4 regions of the Pseudomonas sp. HS6 genome follow, and region 1 is predicted to be linked to each of the others. Evidence: predicted binding sites of a transcription regulator. Region 1 holds the regulator's gene; each other region holds the start of a gene.

Region 1 (4,520 bases):
TGGAAGAGGGCGGGATCATTGCCATGGTCGGCCCGGCCGGAATGGGCAAGACCACCACCTTGGCCAAGCTCGCTGCCCGTTACGTGCTCAAGTACGGCGCGCAGAACATTGCGCTGGTGAGCATGGACAGTTTCCGCATCGGTGCTCAGGAACAGTTGAAAACCCTGGGCCGGATCCTCAATGTGTCGGTGACCCACGTCGATCCGGGCCAGTCCCTGGTGCAGGCGCTGGATCCACTGCTGCGCAAACGCGTGGTGCTGATCGATACCGCCGGCCTGCAGGCCAGCGATCCGGCATTGCGCATGCAGCTGGAAAGCCTGGCCAGTCGTGGCGTTCGGTCGAAAAATTATCTGGTACTGGCAACCACCAGCCAGAAACAGGTTCTAACCGCCGCTTATCACAGTTACAAGCGTTGCGGGCTCGCCGGGTGCATCCTGACTAAACTGGATGAGACGGCCAGCCTTGGCGAAGTGCTGAGCCTGGCGATCAGTCATGAACTGCCGGTCGCCTACCTGACCGACGGCCCACGGATTCCGGATGATCTGCATCTGCCGCGCCGTCATCAATTGGTCAGCCGCGCCGTCAGCGTGCAAATGCAGGAAGAACCCAGCGAAGAAGCCATGGCTGACATGTTCGCTGATATCTACCACAGTCCGACCAAGCAGGTTGGCTGAGGTAATGAACAGTTTTTGTACCTACATCGATGGTCTGCCATGCATTGTTCCGGTTGTGAACGCGCAGCCAGTAATGTGGCCTCCGTCTATGCAAGACAAGGTAAAGAAATAACATGGGCAGCATGCATCCCGTACAGGTGATCGCGGTGACCGGCGGCAAAGGTGGCGTCGGCAAGACTAACGTGTCAGTGAACTTGTCCCTGGCGCTGGCAGAGCTTGGCCGTCGGGTCATGCTGCTGGACGCCGACCTGGGTCTGGCGAACGTCGACGTTCTGCTGGGCCTCACGCCCAAACGTACCCTGGCCGATGTGATCGAGGGCCGCTGCGAGCTGCGCGACGTGCTGTTGCAAGGCCCCGGCGGGATCCGCATCGTGCCGGCCGCTTCCGGCACCCAGAGCATGGTTCACCTGAGCCCGGCCCAGCATGCCGGTCTGATTCAGGCGTTCAGCGACATCGGCGACAATCTCGACGTACTGGTGATCGACACCGCTGCGGGGATTGGTGACTCGGTAGTCAGTTTCGTTCGCGCGGCGCAAGAAGTGTTGCTGGTGGTCTGCGACGAGCCGACCTCGATCACCGACGCCTACGCACTGATCAAACTGCTGAACCGCGATTACGGCATGAACCGCTTCCGTGTCCTGGCCAACATGGCCCAGAGCCCGCAGGAAGGTCGCAATCTGTTCGCCAAGTTGACCAAGGTCACGGATCGCTTCCTCGACGTCGCCCTACAATACGTCGGCGCGGTGCCTTACGACGAAAGCGTGCGCAAGGCGGTGCAGAAGCAGCGTGCGGTCTATGAAGCCTTCCCGCGTTCCAAGTGCGCACTGGCGTTCAAGGCGATCGCACAGAAGGTCGACACCTGGCCGCTGCCCGCCAACCCGCGCGGCCACCTCGAATTTTTCGTCGAGCGCCTCGTGCAGCAAACGGCAGGACCTGTGCTATGACCGCCAGCGGTATGAATTTCTACAAGAAGTCGGCACGTGACGCGCAGTACGAGCTGATCGAGCGTTACGCGCCACTGGTCAAACGCATCGCCTATCACTTGCTGGCGCGATTGCCGGCCAGTGTGCAGGTCGAAGACCTGATTCAGGCCGGAATGATCGGCCTGCTCGAAGTCTCGACCAAATACGACGCCAGCAAGGGCGCCAGTTTCGAAACGTACGCGGGCATCCGGATCCGCGGCGCCATGCTCGATGAAGTACGCAAGGGGGACTGGGCACCGCGCTCGGTTCACCGCAACACCCGTATGGTCAGCGACGCGATTCGCTCGATTGAAGCTAAAACCGGCCGTGACGCTAAAGATCACGAGGTTGCGGCCGAACTCCAATTGAGTCTCGACGATTACTACGGGATTTTGAACGACACCCTGGGCAGCCGACTGTTCAGTTTCGACGACCTGCTGCAGGACGGCGAACACGAAGGGCTGCACGAGGATGGCGCCAGTGCTCATCTTGAGCCGTCGCGCGATCTGGAAGATGAGCGCTTCCAGGCTGCGTTGGCGGACGCGATTGCCAATTTGCCGGAGCGTGAGCGACTGGTGTTGGCGCTGTACTACGACGAAGAGCTGAACCTCAAGGAAATCGGTGAAGTCCTTGGCGTCAGTGAATCGCGGGTCAGCCAGTTACACAGCCAGTGCGCGGCCCGCTTGCGGGGGCGTTTGGGGGAGTGGCGAGCGCGCTGAAGGCAGTGTGGGGACGCTGCGAACGAGGCTGGTGCGGTGGTGAACGGCACCGGTCTTGCTCTGTTGTGCTCCAGACAGTCATCGAGTGCTTTGCCGGATTGATTGAAATGGCGCGTCCAGGTGCTGGGCGCGTTTAAGACTGCTTGGAGGTCGAATTGAACAAAGACATGAAAATCCTCATCGTTGATGACTTCTCAACGATGCGGCGGATCATCAAGAACCTGTTGCGTGACCTCGGGTTCACCAACACCGTTGAAGCCGACGATGGCACCACTGCCATTCCGGTACTCAACAGCGGCAGCATCGACTTTCTGGTGACCGACTGGAACATGCCTGGCATGACCGGTATCGACCTGCTGCGCCATGTGCGCGCCGATGAAAAACTCAAGCACCTGCCAGTGCTGATGGTGACTGCTGAAGCCAAGCGCGAGCAGATCATCGAAGCGGCCCAGGCCGGCGTTAACGGCTACGTGGTCAAACCTTTCACGGCTCAGGCGCTGAAAGAAAAAATCGAGAAGATTTTCGAACGCATCGGCTGATGACGCGCGGGGGAGCTATGGAGCATAACGAATCTTCACAGGGCGACTTCGAGTCGACTCTGAAAAAACACGCGGTCGAACTGGTCGAAAGCCTTGAAAAAGGCAGGTTCGGCGACGCTGTGCAACTGATCCATGAGCTCAATCAGACCCGTGACCGTGGCCTGTACCAGGAAGTGGGCAAGCTCACGCGCGAACTGCACAGTGCAATCGTCAACTTCCAGATCGACCCGCATATGCCGCAGGCCGAGGAAGTGTCGCAGATCACTGATGCGACCGAGCGTCTGGGCTATGTGGTCAAGCTGACCGAGGCGGCGGCCAACCGCACCATGGACCTGGTGGAAAGCGCCACGCCGGTGGTCAATGGCCTGGCTGACGAAGCCCAGGCATTGAGTGCCGACTGGGGACGCTTCATGCGCCGTGAAGTCGGGGCTGAAGAGTTCCGCGAGCTGGCGCGTCGGGTCGACGGTTTTCTGACACGCAGCAGCACGGACAACCGCGCAGTGTCGAGCAACCTCAACGACATTCTGCTGGCCCAGGATTACCAGGACCTCACCGGTCAAGTGATCAAGCGCGTGACCCAACTGGTCACCGAAGTCGAAAGCAATCTGCTCAAACTCGTGCTCATGGCCAGTCAGGTGGACCGCTTTGCGGGCATCGAACATGACCGTGCGGCGATGCTCGCTGAAAAAGATCCACAAAAACATCTCTCGCAGGGTGAAGGTCCGCAGATTCATGCCGATAAACGAGAAGACGTTGTGTCCGGTCAGGACGATGTGGACGATTTGTTATCCAGCCTTGGATTCTAGAGTTTTGGAATTATAGGTTTTTTGGGTTTTTAGACCTGTAGGAGCACCCCATTAATGAGCTTCGGCGCCGATGAAGAGATCCTTCAGGATTTCCTGGTTGAGGCCGGCGAGATTCTTGAGCAACTGTCCGAACAACTGGTCGAGCTGGAAAGCCGCCCGGATGACGCAGATCTGCTCAACGCAATTTTTCGCGGTTTCCACACTGTAAAAGGGGGCGCCGGCTTCCTTCAGCTCAATGAGCTGGTGGAGTGCTGTCACATCGCCGAGAACGTGTTCGACATCCTGCGCAAGGGTGAGCGTCGCGTAGATGCAGAACTGATGGACGTGGTGCTCGAAGCGCTGGACGCGGTGAACAGCATGTTCACTGAAGTCCGCGATCGCAGCCCGATCACTGCCGCAACCCCGGAACTGCTGGCCGCTCTGGCGCGTCTGGCCGAACCGCAATCGGCGGATGAAGCCCCGGCTTCACCCGTTGCCGAGATGATCGAAGAGCTGGTCGTCGAAGGCGATTCGGGCGACATCACCGATAACGAATTTGAACAGTTGCTGGACTCGCTGAACGCCGTCAAGGCCGAAGCCGAAGCCCCGGCGGCTGCCGCTGCGCCTGCTTCAACCGAAGCGGCCAGTGATGAAATCACCGACGCCGAATTCGAGTCGCTGCTCGATCAGTTGCACGGCAAGGGCCAATTCGCGGCTGACGCCGTGGCACCGGCTGCCGCTGCACCTGCTGCTCCGGCGGCGGGCGACAGCTCGGACATCACCGACGACGAATTCGAAGCCTTGCTCGATCAGTTGCACGGCAAGGGCAACTTTGCCGTCG
Region 2 (4,520 bases), 2.3 Mb from region 1:
TTGCAGCTCCTCGATCATGGTCTGCACCTGTTGCGCCGACTCCTGAGTGCGGTGGGCGAGGTTGCGCACTTCGTCCGCCACCACGGCAAAACCGCGCCCGGCTTCACCGGCCCGCGCTGCCTCGATGGCCGCGTTGAGTGCCAGCAGGTTGGTTTGCTGGGAAATGCTGGTGATCACTTCCAGAATCTGGCCGATGTTCACGGTTTTGCTGTTCAGCGATTCGATGTTGCTGCTCGAAGCGCTGAGCATGCTCGACAGTTGATTCATCGCCTTGATGCTGCGATCAACCACTTGCTGGCCGTCTTCGGCCAGACCCCGGGCGTCGCTGGCCTGGGTCGAGGCCTGCGCGGCGTTACGGGCGATCTCCTGGGCTGCGGCACCGAGCTGGTTGATCGCGGCGGCCACGCTGTTGGTGCGCGAGGCTTGCTGGTCGGAGTTGTACATCGACGAGTTCGAAGCGGCGACGACCCGCAGGGCGACTTCGTTGACTTGCCCGGTGGCGGACGACACTTCGCGAATCGAACCGTGAACTCGTTCGACGAAGCGGTTGAAGGCGGTGCCGAGTACGCCGAATTCGTCCTGATTCTGGATGGTCAGGCGCTTGGTCAGGTCGCCTTCGCCGTCGGCGATGTCTTCCATGGCGCGGGTCATGACGTGCAGCGGCTGGATCAGGATGCGGATCAGCATGCCGAGCAGGGCGATGATGATGGCCACCGCAATCACGGTCGCAATCACGGCCGAGGTGCGGAACTGGCTGAGCATCGAGAAGGCTTTGTCCTTGTCCACCGACAGGCCGATGTACCAGTTCACCGACGGCAGACCCTTGATCGGGGTGAAGGTGACGATGCGGGTCTTGCCGTCGACGGTGACTTCACTGAAGTCGCTGCTGATGCGCGGCGTGTCCTGCGGATAGGCTTCCCTGAGCGATTTCATCACCAGGGCTTTGTCCGGGTGCACCAGGATCTTGCCGTCGGCGCTGACCAGGAACGCGTAGCCCATGCCGGAGAAGTCCCGGGCGCTGAGGGTGTTGATCAGGGTTTGCAGGCTCAGGTCGCCGCCCACCACACCCACGCTCTGACCGGCCTTTTTCGCGGCGGTGGCGATGGAAATGATGGTCTGACCGGTGGCCGCGTCGATGTACGGTTCGGTCAGGGTCGAAGTGCTGCTGCTTTCGGCACCTTTATACCAGGGGCGAACCCGTGGATCGAAACCGTCCGGCATCTTCGCATCCGGACGGATGGTGAAGTGGCCGGTGGCGTCGCCAAGGTAAGAAGCCATGAACGTCGAAGTCAGGGCTTTCTGTTCCAGCAGGCTGGCAACGGCGGCAGGTTCGGGATTGATGGCGATGTTCTGTGCAGCGTTCTCGATCAACAGGATGCGCCCGCTGAGCCAGGTCTGGATGTTGTCGGCAGTGACCTCGCCCATCTCGTTGAGGTAATTGTTCAGGTCATCGCGGATTGCATTGCGCTGTAGCCAATCGTTGTACAACGTGAACGAGGCGAAGGCGGCAATGACGATGAGGGCGGCGGCAAGCAAAATTTTATGGCTGAAGCGTAGATTTTTGTTCATGGCTTGGGGTTCCGCTAAGGTCTTAATGTCCAGGGCGTGCTTTTATAAAGGCGCGCAAAATGGGCAGGTGTGAAAGCTGAGTGATATTTCCGTCTCTCCTTAGGGAAATCACGGACCGGACTTTTGATCGGGTCTCTCACTCCTCTTTATCGGCCATGCTCGACAAAGATTAACTATTGGGTGACCAAATGCCTGACTCCTCGCAACTCGTTATCGGCGCCGATCTCGCCGGGCAACCGATCGCCCAGGCGATGCGCCTGGCCAACCGACACGGACTGGTGGCCGGCGCGACCGGCACCGGCAAGACCGTCACCCTGCAACGGCTGGCCGAAGCGTTCAGCGACGCCGGGGTCGCGGTGTTCGCCGCCGACATCAAGGGTGACCTGTGCGGCCTCGGTGCCGCCGGCAATCCCCAGGGCAAGGTCGCCGAGCGCATCGCCGGCATGCCGTGGCTCAACTACAAGCCTCAGGCTTATCCCGTGACCTTGTGGGACATTCACGGTGAATCCGGTCATCCGCTACGCACCACGTTGAGCGAAATGGGGCCGCTGCTGATCGGCGCCTTGCTGGAATTGACCGATAGTCAACAGTCGGCGCTGTACGCGGCGTTCAAGGTCGCCGACCGCGAAGGCCTGTTGCTGCTGGACCTGAAGGATCTTAAAGCGCTGCTCAACCACCTCAAGGACAACCCGCAGCTGCTCGGCGAAGATTCGGCGCTGTTTACCACCGGCTCCAGTCAGGCGCTGTTGCGGCGCCTGGCCATTCTTGAACAGCAGGGCGCCGAAGCCTTGTTCGGCGAGCCGGCGTTGCAACTGGAAGACATTCTGCAACCGGCCGCCGACGGTCGCGGGCGTATTCATTTGCTCGATGCGAGTCGTCTGGTGCATGAAGCGCCGAAGGTCTACGCGACGTTCCTGCTGTGGTTGCTGGCCGAGCTGTTTGAGCAATTGCCGGAGCGCGGCGATGCCGACAAACCGTTGCTGGCGCTGTTTTTTGACGAAGCGCACTTGTTGTTCGGCGATACGCCCAAGGCCCTGCAGGAACGCCTGGAGCAAGTGGTGCGGCTGATCCGTTCCAAGGGCGTCGGGGTGTATTTCGTCACCCAGTCGCCGGGCGATTTGCCGGACAACGTGCTGGCGCAACTGGGTTTGCGGGTGCAGCACGGTTTGCGAGCATTCACCGCCAAGGAGCAGAAATCCCTGCGGGCGGTGGCGGATGGGTTCCGGCCGAATCCGGCGTTCGATACGTTGTCGGTGTTGACCGAACTTGGAATTGGCGAGGCGCTGGTCGGCACCTTGCAGGAAAAAGGCACGCCGGAAATGGTCCAGCGCGTGCTGGTGGCGCCGCCGCAGTCGCGGATCGGGCCGTTGACCGAGACCGAACGCACCGTGCTGATTGCCGGTTCGCCGTTCAAGGGCCGCTATGACAAGCCGATCGATCGAGAGTCGGCCTATGAGATCCTGATGGGACGCAAGGGGCTGGCACCGGAGGGCGAGGCCGCGCCAGGCAAACCGGCGGCAGAGGAACCGAGCCTGGCGGACAAGGCCGGTGAGTTTCTTGGTACTGCCGCAGGGCAGGCATTGAAATCGGCGATGCGTCAGGCGGCGAACCAGCTGGGCCGGCAGTTGGTGCGGGGATTGATGGGATCGTTGCTCGGTGGCAGCAAGCGCCGTTAAGACCAGAGGGGGCGAGCCTGCTCGCTCCCGCAGGGATCAGGATTTGGCTTTGGCGTGTGCCGCAAGTCGCTCCAGCGCCGCCCGCAAATTCGGATCGCTGATCCCGTCGGCGGTCGACTGAATGGTCGCCGCCGCATCCGTTGACAGATCCATCGTGTGCCCGGCTGCTCTTGGCTGAATGACAGGTGGTCGCACCGAGAATTTGATCCGCGTCAGGCCGGCGAACTCGTCGAACATCTGCAGTTGCCGCAGCAGGCGTTTTTGCTGGTAGCGCAGGCGTGTGGCCCAATGACCATCGGTGACCACCAGCGACAGTTCGCCTTCGCGCCACTTGGCCACATGACAGTGCTCGCGGGCGGCGGGTTGCAGCTGGCTGTCGAGTAGTCGCTGCAGATGGGCCAGGCGTTGAGCATGGCCGAGGATGGCTTTCAACGGCCTCGCTTCGCGTAGCAGAACGGCGGGCGCTCTGGCTGTAAGAGGGCGAAATGCCATGATCCAACACCTGAAGTTGCAAAGGCGCCATGGTAGCAGATAGGCCCCATTTCACTCGCCCATTGCTTTTGTCACTGCTTTACCCATTAAATCAACAACTAACTTCTGCCTCCAATGGCTTGAAGTTGAGCAAAACGCCCCTATTTTAAGTGAGCCCCGTCAAAGCGCAGTGCCAGCATCGTGGAATATCGCCACTTTCCTCACCACCGTTTCCGGGTAGAATGCTCGTTCGCATGCGGCCATGAGGGCTGCACGGGCGACTCACGGGGCCGCCCTCCATCCCTTTAGTGTGGAAGATCCTGCCGATATGTTTGCGCCTTTGTTAAAGAAACTTTTTGGAAGCAAGAACGAGCGTGAAGTCAAACGCATGCTCAAGACGGTGCAGCTCGTCAATGCCTTCGAAGAGAAGATGGTCGCCCTCTCGGACGATCAACTGCGCGCCAAGACCGCAGAGTTCAAGGACCGCATCGCCAAAGGGGAAACCCTCGACAAGCTGTTGCCGGAAGCTTTTGCGGTCGCCCGCGAAGCCGGCAAACGCGTCATGGGCATGCGTCACTTCGACGTCCAGCTGATCGGCGGCATGACCCTGCATGAAGGCCGGATTGCCGAAATGCGTACCGGTGAAGGCAAGACCCTGGTGGGTACCCTGGGCGTTTACCTCAACGCGCTGTCCGGCAAGGGCGTGCACGTTGTGACCGTGAACGACTACCTGGCCCGCCGTGACGCCAACTGGATGCGTCCGCTGTATGAATTCCTCGGCCTGACCGTCGGCATCGTGACGCC
Region 3 (4,520 bases), 2.2 Mb from region 1:
ACCGCGTCGCTGATCTTGCCCAGAGCGTCCACGGCCTGGCGGATCTGCCCGGCGTTGTTGTGGGCCTGGGTCTGGCTCGAATGCATGGTCGCGACCACGCCACGGGTGCCGGTCTGGATGCGTTCGATCACCACGCGGATTTCCTCCACCGAATCCTGAGTGCGTTTGGCCAGGTTACGGACTTCGTCGGCAACCACCGCAAAACCACGACCACTTTCACCGGCGCGGGCCGCTTCGATTGCGGCGTTCAGCGCCAGCAGGTTGGTCTGTTCGGCGATGCTGCGGATCACTTCCAGCACCGAGCCGATCTGCTCGCTGTTGACCGCCAGTTCCTCGACTTCAGTCACCGCTTTGCTGACTTCATCGGCCAACTGATTGATGTCGCGGGTGCTGCGCTCGATGATCGACATCCCGTCCTTGGCCGACTGGTCGGCGCCTTTAGCCGCGTTGGCCGCGTTCGAAGCGCTATTGGCCACGTCGTGGGCGGTGGCGCTCATCTCGTTGGAGGCGGTGGCCACCTGATCGATCTCGCGGAACTGCACCTGCATGCCTTCGCTGGTCTGGCGGGCGATTTCCGACGACTGATCGGCAGTGCCGCGCGCTTCGGTGATGCTCTGTTTGATCTGGGCGATGGTCGGTTGCAGCTTGTCGAGGAAGCGGTTGAACCAGTTCACCAGTTCGCCCAGTTCATCCTTCTTGGTGTAGTTCAGACGCTGGGTCAGGTCGCCTTCGCCGCTGGCGATGTTCTTCAGCATCTCGGCGACGCTGTTGATCGGACGGGTCACGCCCGAGGCGGTGAGCCAGATCAGCAGCAGGCCGATCAGGCCTGCGATCACTGCCACTGACAGTGCGGTGATCATGCCGGTTTGCTGAGCGTCGTCGAGCACCGCTTGCAGCTTGACCGAGTCGGCCAGCAGCACTTGTTTCGGCAGGTCGATGACCACGCCCCAAGCCCGGGAATTGCCGATCGGGTCGACCGGGTACACGGCGCGGATCAGATCGCCCTGCTCCAGAATCTTCGGTGTGCCGGCGCTCAGCAGTTGCAGGATGTCCTTGCCTTCGGCGCCGAGGGTTTCGGCGATGCCTTTGCCGACCTTGGTCGCGTCGGTGCTGTAGGCACCGAGCACGCCGCTGCCGGAGACGATCAGCATGTGCCCGGCACCGTTGAACAGTTCACGCTGGGAGCCCACGGCCGCCGCTTGCAGGGCGTCGAGGGCGATGTCGATGCCGACCACGCCGATGGCCTTGCCGTCCACCAGCAACGGCACGGAAATGGTGGTCATGAGCATTTCCTTGGTGCCCACGGTGTCGGCGTACGGGTCGAGCAGGCAGGTGCGCTTGTTGTCGCGAGGGCAGGTGTACCAACTGTTGTAGGGCGTGCCGCTGACGCTGAGGGTGGTCTTGGTCATGTCTTCTTCGACCATGATCGTGTTCAGCGCAGAACCGGCGGCGCGGCTCCAGTAAGTAGCGAAGCGCCCGGCTTCGTTGGACTGGCGCGCCGCGTCGTTGACGAATTCGCTGTCCTTGCCGTCCAGGCCGTTGGGTTCGAAGGCCAGCCAGATGCCGAGCACCTTGCTGTTGCGCTCGAACGCGGTTTTCAGGCTCAGGTTCAACTCTTCACGCAAGGCGCCGGCGTCCAGCGAACGCTTGGCGGCCATGACTCGCATGTCCTTGATCTGGTCGGCCAGTGCGGTGATCACCAGCAGGCTTTCACCGAAGGTTTTCTGCACCTGCACCGCCTGTTCGGCGGCCTTGGCCTGCAACAGGTCCTGCACGCTGGCGGTGAGCATCTTGCTGCTCGACTCGCTGACCAGTTCGTCGTTCTGGTTGGTCTGGTAGATGTTGATGCCGACGATCAGCGCAACCACGCCGAGCAGGCACAGGCCGGACAGCAGGACGATTTTCAGGCGAATGGACAGGGAGTCGAACATGGGGCGTTCTCGCGAATGAATGAACTGTTGGCTACGGGGCACGGAATTGCCCGGTTCGCCAAATCCATTCAGCGCCATTCAATGCTCATCGGCGCGGGGCGAGGGTGCATGAGGCGCAAGCCGACGAACGGTCACGGCTAAACGTTTGCGCGGGCAAATGCCCTGAAAAGAAGGGAAAAATCAGGAAATCTTCGGCAACGCTTCCGGTCGTGACCAGATCCACAGGTTGCCCATGGTCATGCCGGCGATCGCCAGATAGACCGGCCAGCCGTGATCGAGCATCACTAGCATCAGGGTCGCGCACAGCAGCATGCTGACGGTGGCGCTGACCTTGGCCTTGCGGGCGATGATCTTGCCGTTGCGCCAGTTGCTCAGGATCGGGCCGAACAGCCGATGGTTTTCCAGCCAGGCGCTCAGGCGCGGCGAACTGCGGGTCGCGGCCCAGGCGGCGAGAAGGATGAATTCGGTGGTTGGCAGGCCGGGCACGACGATGGCGATCAGGCCGATGCCGAGGCTGACATAGGCGAGTAGACCGAACAGCAGGCGGGCGAGTCGAGAGGAGGCGGGTTGCGGCATGGGCTCGGCGAGAGGCTTATGAGACAGGGTGGGAATCTTACAGAATTACGCAATTCCTTGTAGGAGCTGGCTTGCCAGCGATAGCGTCCGGTCAGTCGACAGGGATGTTGTCTGACACGTCGTCATCGCTGGCAAGCCAGCTCCCACAGGGTTTTACATCGTGGCCAATATCAGGCCGGCTCGGCTTCTGTGGCGTAAGCCTGTTCCAGCAGCACGGTGAAGCGGTTGAACGCGTCGATCGCGCCTTGCTCCACTTCGGCTTCTTCTTCGGCACTGAATTGCAGCGAATCGAGGGTGCGCACAAAACTTTTCCACCCTTCGGCGCGACCGCCCTCAGGCTCGCCCAGGTGACGGGCGCCAAAGGTTTCGCTCAGCTCCAGCGCAACCGCGCGCTTGATCAGGAACGCAGCGCCGAGCTTGGAGCCCTCCGAGACGAAGATCCAGCCCAGGGCGCGGGCCTTGCTCGGGTTTTTCACCGCGCCGGCCACCGGGGCAGGCACTTCGGTGTCCAGGTCGGCGAGGTCGGCCTTGGCGGCTTCGGCGCGGCAGCGGGCCGGCAGGTCAGGAACGATGGCGGTCAGTTCGGCATCGTTGTACAGCGAGACCAGTTCTGACTGGAACAGGTACTGCGCGACCACGAAACGGGCGAAATTGGCGCGTGTCTCGAACGGCGCGTGGGCCTTGACCAGCGCATCGAGCTTGCTGTGCGGCTCGTGGGTGATCTGGTTCAGGCGTTGCGAACGCAGGGCTTTTTCCGGGGTGCTCATGAGATGTCCTTGAAATGAAGAGGCGCTTGATAACGAGACGTACGGGCAAGCGCCGGACAGTAAAAAAACCTCACGGCGCGGCCATGCGCTCGCACCGTGAGGTCGGCCGGATCAGATATCCCAGACCAGGTTGATCGCGAAGTTGCGACCCGGTTGGGTCAGGCGATCGAGGTTGGCCGGGCTGAGTACAGCGGCTTCGCCGACACTGTCGTAACCGCGCACGTCATCCCACAGCCAGTACTTCTTGTCGGTCAGGTTGTAGACGCCGCCGCTGACGGTGACGTCGTCGGTGACTTTGTAGAATCCGGTCAGGTCGAGAATGCCGAAGCCCGGCGACTTGAACTGGCTGCTGACGCCGTCCGGCGACTTGAAGTTGCTGTCGTCGACGCGATCCTTCTTCTTGACCACGGTCCAGCTCAGCAGGCCGCCGTAGTTGTCCTGGTCGTAGCCGAGGCCGAACACGCCGGTCAGCGGGTTGACGCTGTTGAGCGGCTCGCCGGTGTCGTTGTTGCGACCGTAGGCGTAGGCAATCGAACCCTGGGTGTAGAGGCCTTGCGGCGCGCCGAACGAATCCAGGTTCAGACGACCTTTGACCTCGGCACCCTTGATGGTGGCGTGTTTGATGTTGTTGGTCTGGAACGTCAGCTCGTCGTAGCCAGGGGTGACGGCGTCTTCGTTGATGAAGTCGCGGTACTTGTTATAGAACACCGCCACGTCGAACGAGCCTTGCTCGAAGTTGCCGCGCAGACCGGTTTCATAGCTTTTGCTCTTTTCCGGTTCCAGGTTCGGGTTCGGCGCCACGTTGTAGCCGGTGGTGCTGTTCTCGAAGCGGCCGTACAGCGCTTTCGCGGTCGGGGTGCGGAAGCCTTCGGCGTACTGACCGTACCAGGTGTAGTTTTCGGTCAGAGCGTAGGTCAGGCCGAATTTCGGCGAGACTTTATGCCAGGTCTTGTTCTCGTCGCTGACCGTGCCTTTGCCGTCGGCAGCCACGGTGTTGAGGAATTCCTGGGTGATGTGCGGCTTGAGCTGGGTGTAGTCGTAGCGCAGGCCCGGCAGGAAGGTCCAGTTGTTCCAGCTGATCTGATCCTGGGCGAACAGGCTGTAGGTGTTGATGGTCGGGTCCGGGAAGTCGCTGGACTTCTTCAGCACGTCGGTCGCGCTGGTGGCGCCAATGGCGGTGCAGCCGCGACCGACCGCCAGGCACTTGCCGTCGCCGCTGCGCGAACCGGTGACTTCCTGCTGCTTG
Region 4 (4,520 bases), 2.1 Mb from region 1:
GCGCGCCACCGACGAGTCATCGACCGTCAGCACCCGCAGAGACAGCGCCTTGCTCTGGGTCTCGACATCCACCACGCCGACCGAAATCGCTTCCGGTGTTGGTGCGACTTCCGCCAGCACCTTTTCGACGTCGATGATTTCGACTAACTGATTGTCCACCCGAGTCACAGCGGTCAGGTAATGATCCCGACCGGTCCCCTTGGGTGGCGGATGGATCTCTTCCCAGTTCATGTTGACGATACGTTCCACCGAGCGCACCAGGAAACCCTGGGTCTTGGTGTTGTATTCCGTGATGATCACGAACGGACTGTTCTTGTCTTTCAACGCCCCGGAACCGGTCGCCATTGCCAGATCAAGGATCGGAATGGTCGCCCCCCGGATATTCGCCACCCCGCACACGACAGGACTGGACTTGGGCATCAGCGTCAGTTGCGGGCACTGCAGCACTTCCCGAACCTTGAACACGTTGATCCCGTAGAGCTGCTGGCCGTCGAGACGGAACAACAACAGCTCCAGGCGATTCTGCCCTACCAGTTGCGTGCGCTGGTTCACCGAATCCATTACACCAGCCATGCCCAGACTCCTACACCAACGCCAAGTGTTGTTGCGACGCACATTCATTGCTAAACGGCACGGCGCTTGCTTTTTAACTCTTATGAACACTCAAACGACATTTTTCCGACGCCTGACATCCCCCCTTCGCAGAGGACTTTGCGCGGTGTCCGCCGCTTGCCTGTTTTTCGCGGGCAGCCCTGCCATTGCTGATGCGGTTACCTTGCCTGACATGCTTATCGGCGTCACTCAGGGCTTTCTTGAATTCACCGTAGAAGACTATCTGGCTACCAGTCAAACGGAAGGGCGTTATGAAATCGAGGTCAAGCAGCTCGATCCTCGCATGCGCATGCCTATGTGCGACAAGGAATTGACAGCTTCGCTGGAGAGCCCGGCACGTCCTCTGGGCCGTGTGACCGTCAAGGTTCGCTGCGAAGGCGCCTCCCCCTGGACCGTGTTCGTACCCGCTCAAGTCCGCCTGTTTCGCCCGGTCGTGACCACCACTCGTCCGCTCAAACGCGCCGGCATCATCGAGCCTCAGGATGTGACCCTGCGCGAGCAGGATGTCAGCCTGATCAACCAGGGTTTCCTGACGTCGGTAGATGAAGCCATCGGGCAAAAATTGACCCGACCAACGGTCGCCGACCAAGTGATTACCCTCGTGCATCTGGAACAGGCGGAAGTCGTTCGCAAAGGGGATCAAGTGGTGATTACCGCCCGCAGCGGCACACTCGCTGTGCGCATGCCGGGAGAGGCCCTGTCCAACGGCGGCCTGAAAGAACAGATTCGAGTGAAAAACCTCAATTCCCAACGGGTCATCAAGGCGCAGGTCATGGCGCCGGGCCAGGTGGAAGTGGCAATGTGAGCAACGATTGGAGCGAAGACAGGAAAGCCTCGTGAGTGATCGCGCAGAAAACTGGCGCCAACCTGAGCTGTTCCCTAAACTGTGCCGCAGCAGGACTTGCGCGGCGCATGCAGGCTCATTGGTAAAAGAGCCTAAAGTTTTCCAGGGGATGGCCGAGAACATGGCAAGCGTCCAAATTCCCAGAGGTTTTTAACATGGTCATCGATTTCAGCCGTTTGAACAGCTCCTCGTCACTTACGGGCAGTACACGTACCAGCACGCCTAAGGAAACCGCCGAAACCGGCACTTCCGCGCCGCTGAATACCCCGGCCGAACAGGCCAGTACCGCAAAAAGCGGGGAATCGGTACACCTCAGCAATGAGGCTCAACAGTTGCAGAAGGTCACTGACAAGCTGCGCGATCAGCCTGCCGTCGATAAAGCCCGTGTGGCCGAGTTGAAAGCAGCGATTGCCGATGGCAGCTATAAAGTCGACAGCAACCGTGTAGCCAGCAAACTGCTCAACTTCGAAGCCCAGCGCTAGGCCTCGGTCAGCGCCAGGCTTTTGGACGCTTAAAACCCAAGGCCAGCCATGCACGACACTACTTTATTGCAACTGATCACCGACGACTTTGCTCCAGCTCAACAATTGCTGGAGTTACTGCAATCCGAGTCTCTCGCCTTGCATGGTCGCGACATGCCACTACTGGAAGAAATTCTGGCGCGCAAACAGGCATTGATCATTCTGCTCGAACAGCATGGCCGCAAACGCAGCGAAATCCTCGCCAGCCTCAATCTCTCACTCGACCGTAAAGGCCTGGAGCAACTCGCCAGCCAGTCGAGCATCGGCGAGCAGTTGCTGAGTCAGAGCGACGTTCTGACCGACCTGATCGCCCAGTGTCAGGCGGCCAACGTCAAGAATGGCCAGTCGATTGTGATACAGCAGGCCGCCACGGCCAACCAGCTGAAAATCCTCACCGGCGGCGAGCCACCCGCGCTCTATGACGCCAGTGGCACCTTCTCCAAACTGCAGAAACCACGCGCGCTCAGTCAAGCGTGATTCTTTCTTCTATGCTTGCGCCCTATCAACGCGCGATACATGCTGGCAAAATACTGGCCAGCCGTAGTCAAATTTTGTCTGGAGATTGATTTAACGTGTCCAATGATGACGCTCCGCAGCCCCCAAAGGTGCTCACCACGCCCCTGGAGATCTCCAGCAATCTGCGCCAGCTGCAAGAGAGCCATGATCCGCTGATCATCACGTTCCACGAGCGCAGCCAGCGCTTCCAGAGCTACCTGATTGAAGTGGATCGCGAAAACGGTTCGATCAAGCTCGATGAGATGATCCCGCGCGACGGTGAACGTTTTCTGGAAGCAGGCGAACCGTTCAAGGTCGAGGGTTTTCATGATGGCGTCCGCATTGCCTGGGAATGTACAGGGACGCTGACCATCAAAGACTCCGACGGCGACCGTTTCTACACCGGTGACTTACCGACCGAAGTGGTTTATCACCAGCGCCGCAACGCCTTCCGCGCCGCACTGAAACTGACCGACCTGGTCAGCGTCGTGCTCGGCGGCGAAAAGCTCAAGTCGCCGCTGGACGGCAAATTGCTGGACATCTCGGCCACGGGTTGCAAGTTGCGCTTTGAAGGCAACATCACCGACCGCCTGCAACTGGGCGAAGTCTATGACCGCCTCGCTGCCGCACCGCTGTTTGGCAATCAACCGGTATCGGTCGAACTGCGCTACCTGCACTTCGAAGAAAAGCTCAACATCACCTTCGCCGGCCTGCGCTTTCACAACATCAGCGGCCCGGCAGCGCGTAACGTCGAGCGTTTCGTCTATCAGCTGCAACGTGAAGCACGGCGTTTCGACAAAGACGATCTCTGATTGGTAGCGCCATGAAAAACGGGCAGCCCCTTGCGGTGACTGCCCGTTTTTTTATGCCCGGTGTTTTTTCAGGATCAAGGCCTGGCGCCGCTGATGTCCGGCGCTGGATTGTCGTTGCCGCTCTCAGGCTCCACAGGTGATTCGGGCTCAACGGCGGGCTCAGGCGCAACGTTATTCTGCATCTGCTCCTGCACCACCTGCTCATCGACTCGCGGATCGAGTGCCGCCACCAGCGGCGAACTGGACATGCTGTCCGGCATCGCCACGTGATGCAGCGGCGCGTCGTCGACCTGATGCAGATTGGTCACGGCTTTCGGCCGGATGCGCCACACCAGCACCAGCGCGAAGAAGCTGAAAAACGCATACAGGCTCTGGCTGCCGAACATTTTCATCAACACACCGGCCAACAACGGCCCGATGCTGGCGCCAACCCCGTAGGTCACCAGCAGCATCGCCGTCAACGACACACGCCGATCGCCTTCGACATGGTCGTTGGAGAACGCAACCGCCAGCGGGTATAGACAGAACTGCACCAGCGAGCACAGGAAGCCGACGCCAAACAGGATCTCCAGCGGCACTTGCGGCAGGATCGCCAGCGGCAAGGCAGCCACGGCCAGAAAACCGGCGAAGCAACGGATCAGCAAGGCCCGATCATAGCGATCCGAGAGCCAGCCCAGCGGCCATTGCACCAACAGCCCGGCGAAGATGCAGGTACCCATGAACAAACCGACCTGCTCGGTGGACAACCCTTGCTGCGATGCATAGAGCGGTGCCAGACCGTAAAACGAACCGATGATCAAACCGGCACCGAGCACCGTACTCAATGACTGCGGTACTCGCTTGATGAAGAAGCGCGGCTCCATCGGCGCCGGATGCAAAGGCGCCGGGTGAATCCGTCGGGTCAGTGCCACGGGCACCAGGCACAACGCGAAACACAGGGCGACCAGCATCAGCAGTTCCAGCCCCAGCCCCGGGTGCATGACCAGAATCAGCTGCCCGAGCACCAGCCCCAGATACGAGGCAATCATGTAGCCGCTAAACACCACGCCGCGCTGATTGGCGTCAGCCTGCTCGTTCAGCCAGCTCTCGATTACCATGTATTGGCACATCATGCCGAGACCAACGATGGTCCGCAGCACCAGCCAGGCCGGCAGCCAGTCCACCAGACCATGACCGAGTACTGCCGCGCCGACGATCCCGGCACACGCCGAATAGGCACGGATATGCCCGACCCGG

What was found. The regulator FliA, encoded in region 1, starts transcription of late flagellar genes. The targets are predictions, from matches to a motif close to CTAAAGTTTNNNNNNNNNNNGCCGNTAA.
Region 2: a site for FliA is predicted at 1,716-1,743, ahead of JJN09_RS14080 (methyl-accepting chemotaxis protein). Genes of this name have one in related genera too.
Region 3: a site for FliA is predicted at 2,017-2,044, ahead of JJN09_RS14330 (methyl-accepting chemotaxis protein). Genes of this name have one in related genera too.
Region 4: a site for FliA is predicted at 1,549-1,576, ahead of flgM (flagellar biosynthesis anti-sigma factor FlgM). Genes of this name have one in related genera too.

Annotation. Positions count from the first base shown of each region.
Region 1 covers NZ_CP067412.1:5,410,355-5,414,874, forward strand. Annotated here, with positions in the region: gene flhF (flagellar biosynthesis protein FlhF) at 1-674, shown strand, start outside; gene fleN (flagellar synthesis regulator FleN) at 788-1,618, shown strand; gene fliA (RNA polymerase sigma factor FliA) at 1,615-2,355, shown strand; gene JJN09_RS24540 (chemotaxis response regulator CheY) at 2,523-2,894, shown strand; gene JJN09_RS24545 (protein phosphatase CheZ) at 2,912-3,700, shown strand; gene JJN09_RS24550 (chemotaxis protein CheA) at 3,755-4,520, shown strand, end outside.
Region 2 covers NZ_CP067412.1:3,124,157-3,128,676, forward strand. Annotated here, with positions in the region: gene JJN09_RS14080 (methyl-accepting chemotaxis protein) at 1-1,569, opposite strand, end outside; gene JJN09_RS14085 (helicase HerA-like domain-containing protein) at 1,758-3,245, shown strand; gene JJN09_RS14090 (DUF721 domain-containing protein) at 3,282-3,737, opposite strand; gene secA (preprotein translocase subunit SecA) at 4,045-4,520, shown strand, end outside.
Region 3 covers NZ_CP067412.1:3,177,726-3,182,245, forward strand. Annotated here, with positions in the region: gene JJN09_RS14330 (methyl-accepting chemotaxis protein) at 1-1,931, opposite strand, end outside; gene JJN09_RS14335 (YbaN family protein) at 2,112-2,507, opposite strand; gene JJN09_RS14340 (biliverdin-producing heme oxygenase) at 2,678-3,274, opposite strand; gene JJN09_RS14345 (TonB-dependent receptor) at 3,386-4,520, opposite strand, start outside.
Region 4 covers NZ_CP067412.1:3,307,694-3,312,213, reverse strand. Annotated here, with positions in the region: gene JJN09_RS15005 (chemotaxis protein CheV) at 1-573, opposite strand, end outside; gene flgA (flagellar basal body P-ring formation chaperone FlgA) at 656-1,417, shown strand; gene flgM (flagellar biosynthesis anti-sigma factor FlgM) at 1,612-1,938, shown strand; gene JJN09_RS14990 (flagella synthesis protein FlgN) at 1,987-2,454, shown strand; gene JJN09_RS14985 (flagellar brake protein) at 2,550-3,284, shown strand; gene JJN09_RS14980 (MFS transporter) at 3,359-4,520, opposite strand, start outside.